Regions from separate parts of the Arthrobacter sp. 05T444 genome, predicted to be linked through region 1. Evidence: predicted binding sites of a transcription regulator. Region 1 holds the regulator's gene; the other holds the start of a gene.

What was found. Region 1 encodes LexA, which represses DNA repair genes until DNA is damaged. Its sites were predicted from a motif close to TCGAACANNTGTTCGA; they were not measured.
Region 2: AC1DD3_RS07965 (DUF6504 family protein) is a predicted target of LexA. The motif match lies at 903-918, and genes of this name have one in related genera.

What each region holds. Positions count from the first base shown of each region.
Region 1 is NZ_JBFTKK010000002.1:59,802-62,188, reverse strand. Features, by position in the region: gene AC1DD3_RS02490 (ATP-dependent DNA helicase) at 1-414, shown strand, start outside; gene lexA (transcriptional repressor LexA) at 465-1,214, opposite strand; gene AC1DD3_RS02480 (LysM peptidoglycan-binding domain-containing protein) at 1,599-1,928, shown strand; gene AC1DD3_RS02475 (histidinol-phosphate transaminase) at 1,997-2,387, shown strand, end outside.
Region 2 is NZ_JBFTKK010000006.1:118,480-120,866, reverse strand. Features, by position in the region: gene AC1DD3_RS07980 (VOC family protein) at 1-78, opposite strand, end outside; gene AC1DD3_RS07975 (chorismate mutase) at 93-419, shown strand; gene AC1DD3_RS07970 (hypothetical protein) at 435-821, opposite strand; gene AC1DD3_RS07965 (DUF6504 family protein) at 965-1,309, shown strand; gene AC1DD3_RS07960 (DNA polymerase III subunit alpha) at 1,306-2,387, shown strand, end outside.

The sequences.
Region 1 (2,387 bases):
GCGCTGGTAAAGCAGTTCGCCGACGAACCGGACACGTGCCTGTTTGGCACCATGTCGCTGTGGCAGGGCGTGGATGTTCCCGGCGGTTCATGCAGGCTTGTGGTGATCGACAGGATTCCGTTCCCCCGGCCCGACGACCCGCTCATGACGGCACGCTCACGGGCAGTGGCACAGGCCGGCGGCAACGGATTCATGTCCGTATCAGCTACCCATGCGGCCATCAGGCTGGCCCAGGGTGCCGGGCGCCTGATCCGGTCCACCGATGACAAGGGCGTAGTGGCAGTGCTGGATTCGCGGCTGTCGACGGAGCGCTATGGAGGGTTCCTGCGCGCCGCACTCCCGCCCTTCTGGCCCACGACGGACCGGAAGATCGCCGTGGCGGCGCTGGAGAGGCTAGCGGGAGCGCGGTCCTAAGGAGCGGCCTTCAGCGAACGCACGACGACCTAGGGTGAACGCACGAAGTCCTAGAGCGAACGCAGCACCGACACCACTTTGCCCATGACCACGGCGTGGTCCCCAAGGATGGGCTCGTACTGGGTGTTCTGCGGCAGCAGCCAAGTGTGGCCGTCCCGCTGCCGGAAGGTCTTAACGGTTGCTTCGTCGTCGAGCAGCGCCGCCACGATGTCGCCGTTGACGGCGTCACTCTGCCGCCTGACAACTACCCAGTCGCCGTCACAGATCGCAGCGTCCACCATGGAGTCGCCCGCAACCTTGAGCATGAACAGTTCGCCGTGGCCAACGAGCTGGCGTGGCAGGGGCATGAGTTCCTCAACCACTTGGTCGGCGAAGATGGGGCCGCCGGCCGCGATGCGGCCGACCAGCGGCACCATGGCCGTGTCTGTTGCGCTGGGCAGCTCGGTGACTGACGCGCTTCGCGCGCTGTGCGGCTTGGCGTCACCTTCGGCACCGGAGGCCTTGGACAAGCCGGCGTCCAGGGTGAGGGGCATGAGGACTTCCATGGCCCGGGGGCGTTTGGGATCACGCCGCAGGTAGCCGAGCTTCTCCAACTGTGAGAGCTGGTGGGTGACGCTGGACAGGCTGGCCAGGCCAACGGTGTCGCCGATTTCCCTCATGGAGGGTGGGTACCCGTTGTCGTTGACCGACCGCTGGATGGTTTCCAGGATCCTTTTCTGGCGGATGGTCAGTCCTTTGGGTGTCCGCTGAGACCGCTGGCTGCGCTGGGTAGCCTTGCCGTCGGAGGCTTGTGCTGCCATGTTCGCCAACGCCTTTCGTTCCACCCGGCCTCCGTGGCTGCAGTTGCCGGGAACTTCCGGCCTGAAAATGTCAGACCCTGCTGATCAACTGCAGAAGTGGTTGTTCTTTGATTTCAAACGTAGGCCAGCCACACGGCTTTTTCAAACATTTGTTCTAGCGAGTCTCGACTTTGTTCGTTGATAAGTGCTAAAACTGAAGAAGCAAAGTTCGAACATGTGTTCTAGTTCAGCTGCGGAGCGGGCCGGTTTCTTCGAATATTCCGGCGGATGCCGGGCGGACCGGGCACACCGGGCAGCACAGAGTGGTCCAGGAGGGCTCAGTTCATGTCAGCTTCAACAGCAGTCAACCATTCACGTCGGCAGGGTGCGCAGGGTGCTTTCGGCATGCAGCCGGGCAGGCCGCCGCGGCTTCGGCTTACTCGCCGGGGCCGGATCGTCCTCATCGGATTGCCCCTGGTTCTCCTGGCGGCACTGCTCCTGTCGCTCACCGGTTTGCTGAACTCGCCGGCCAAGGCCGCCGATACCGCCAGCGGACTGTCCGTGACGGAGACGGTTTCTGTGACTGTGCAGCCGGGGGAATCACTGTGGGCTATCGCCGGGACAGTCGACCCCACCAGGGATCCGCGCGATGTCATCGCGGACATCGTCCAGCTGAACGACCTCGAAAACGGCAAGGTCATGCCGGGGCAGCAGCTGTTTGTACCGTCCAAGTAAGGGCTGATTCGCCGGGCCTGATCCGTCACAGTTTCCCGGTCGCCGCCTCCGGCACTTAAACTGTCCAAGTGAGTGACCAGCTTGAGCGACTGAACCGACTGCCCCTGCGGACTAATCTGCGGGGGCTGACTCCCTACGGAGCGCCGCAGCTGGACGTACCCATCCTGCTCAACGTCAACGAGAACACCCATGGGGTCCCCGCCGATGTCAGGGCGGCAATTGCCGAGGCTGTGACAGAGGCGGCAGCAGGCCTCAACCGGTACCCTGACCGCGAATTCACCGGACTCAGGGAAGCGCTGGCGGAGTACCTCGGCCACGGACTCGGCGCCGAAAACATCTGGGCAGCCAATGGCTCCAACGAAGTCCTCCAGCAGATTCTCCAGGCATTCGGAGGCCCCGGCCGCAAGGCTCTGGGTTTCCCGCCCACGTACTCCATGTACCCACTGCTGGCCAGCGGAA
Region 2 (2,387 bases), on a different contig from region 1:
AAGGCCGTTCACATAGAAGCGGCGGGAGGCGGCGACGCTTCGCACTCCCAGTGAAATAAAATCGACTCGGGGCTGCATGGTTCGATACTGTCATGGACATGCTCACAAATCACGGAGACGATAAGAACGCCAAGGCTGACAGGGAACAGCTCGCAGCTGTCCGGATCGCCGTGGACGAGGTTGATGACCAGATCGTCACGCTGATTGCGCGCCGCGAACGACTGATCAGGATCGCGGGAACGCTCAAGGGCGACGACGCGGAAGTCCGGGCCCCCGGACGGGTGGAGCGCGTGATCGAACATGTCCGTGCCGCGGCCGAGAAAAAGGAAATTGACCCGGATATCGTGGAAAGCACCTACCGGGCCATGATCTCGAAGTTCATCGAGCTTGAGCTGCAAATCCACAAGGACAACAGCTAGAACTTTGCGAAGCGCCTAGAGCGCTTCGTCCACCGGCACTCCTGACTGGAATTCCCGGCCGTCGGCCTCGCTGAAGGCCGACATGAGGTGGCCTTTGCCCAGCCCGAGCACAGTGCTCATGGGGAAACTGCCGGTAATGGTGCTGCCGGAATGTTCGACGCTGTTGACGTCGAAGTTCTCCTCCGTGCCGTCATGGCTGAACGAGTAAATCGACACCGCCTCGCCGTTCATGAACTCAATTCCAAGCCTCCGTTGATGTGAGTAATCCGGAGTTGCAGCCACGAGCCCCACTACGAAGGCGCCCGATCCTGGAATGTTGCCGTCAATATCGAATTTGGCCACCAGGGTGGTGTCTTTGGCGGCGATGCTTACGTGCTTCAGGAGTGCGTCATTGGAACTCATGGCTCCATCCTGCCCCCTGAGCCGCCGTCCGTCCACACCTCATCTAGGTTTTGTCGGAGCCCCGGCGTAGACTGGTGTTATTCGAATACATATTCTAATAACCCTTATTTACCGCACATTCAGTTTAGCTTCCGGAGGCACCTATGGGCATGTTCAGCGAGTCCGTAGACGTCGTTTGTGGGGCGGAAGGCCAGCCGGTGGAGCTTCAATGGGGCGGCAGGACGTACACGGTAGGCGCTGAACCGGTGCGTTGGTATGAACGCCGCCAATGGTGGGCTGAGGAGCAGCGGGCCCCGCTGGGCAGCGGCCCGGGGCTCGTGGATCACGAGATCTGGCGCGTCCAGGTGGTCTCTGCGAAAACGCCTGCCAAAGCCACTCAGACACCGCCGGCTGATGAGCACCTGACACTTGATCTGGTAAGGCATACCGGCAGCGGACGGTGGAGGCTTCTCCGGATCCACGATGCACTCCGGCATAAAACAGCATGAGCTTCACCCACCTGCACGTTTCCACCGCCTTCAGCGCCCATTACGGGGTTTCGTGGCCTGATGACCTTGCCCAGTCGGCAGCAGCCGAAGGGGCAACAGCCCTTGCCTGCACTGACAGGGACGGACTGTACGGCACCATCAAGCACCTCAAGGCGTGCATGGGTGCCGGACTCGACCCAGTCGTCGGGGTGGACCTCGCCGTTTTCGACGACGACGGCGACCTCCGCACCCAGCTTGCCGGCCGCGTCGTGGTGCTTGCGCACGGCAATAACAACGGAGCAGGATACAAGGCGCTCTGCCGGCTGATTTCGGATGCGCACGCCCGCACCACTGGTAAAGCGGGGGGAGTCGTCCCAGTTGCCGTAACCCGGGCGGAACTGGCATCAAGGATCCTTGACCCGGAAACCCTGAAGCCGGTCCTCACCGTGCTGATTGGTCCGGATTCCGACGTCGGACGTGCCATGGGAGGACGGCGGTACCTCCGGCCGCGCACCCTGTTCAAGGGCTGGCTGGACACGATGCCAGCCGGAAGCCTCGCTGCCGAAGTTGTTTCCCATCTCAGCACCCCCGGCGAGCCGCTGAGTACTGCCCACGCAGTACGGATGCTCAGACTTGCCGAGGAGCACAGTGTTCCGGCTGTACTCACCAATGCTGTCCGCTATTGTGCCGAGGACGGGGCAGCTACGGCCGACGTTCTTGACTCCGCCCGGACTTTGAAGTCGCTGCCGGAACTTTCCGCCGCCCCTCTCCTGCAGCCAAACGGACAGGGCTGGCTGAAATCGCCGGCGCAGATGCTGCAGCTGGGTCGGGAAATTATTCACGCCGCCGGGTATGGGGCAGCGGATCTTCAAGTGCTGCTCGCTCAAACGGAGGCGCTCGCCGACCGCTGCAGGATAGATCCCGTTTCAGACATGGGCTGGAAGCAGCCGGTGGTTCCGGAAGCGTCAGTGATCGGCATAGAGGGTGATCCCCTCGCGGAGCTGGCGCTGAGGTGTGAGGCAGGTGTGGCACGCAGGTTCCCCGGGATTTCCGGCAAAGCGGAGGCTGCGATGCGCGCCCGCCTGGGTCATGAGCTGAA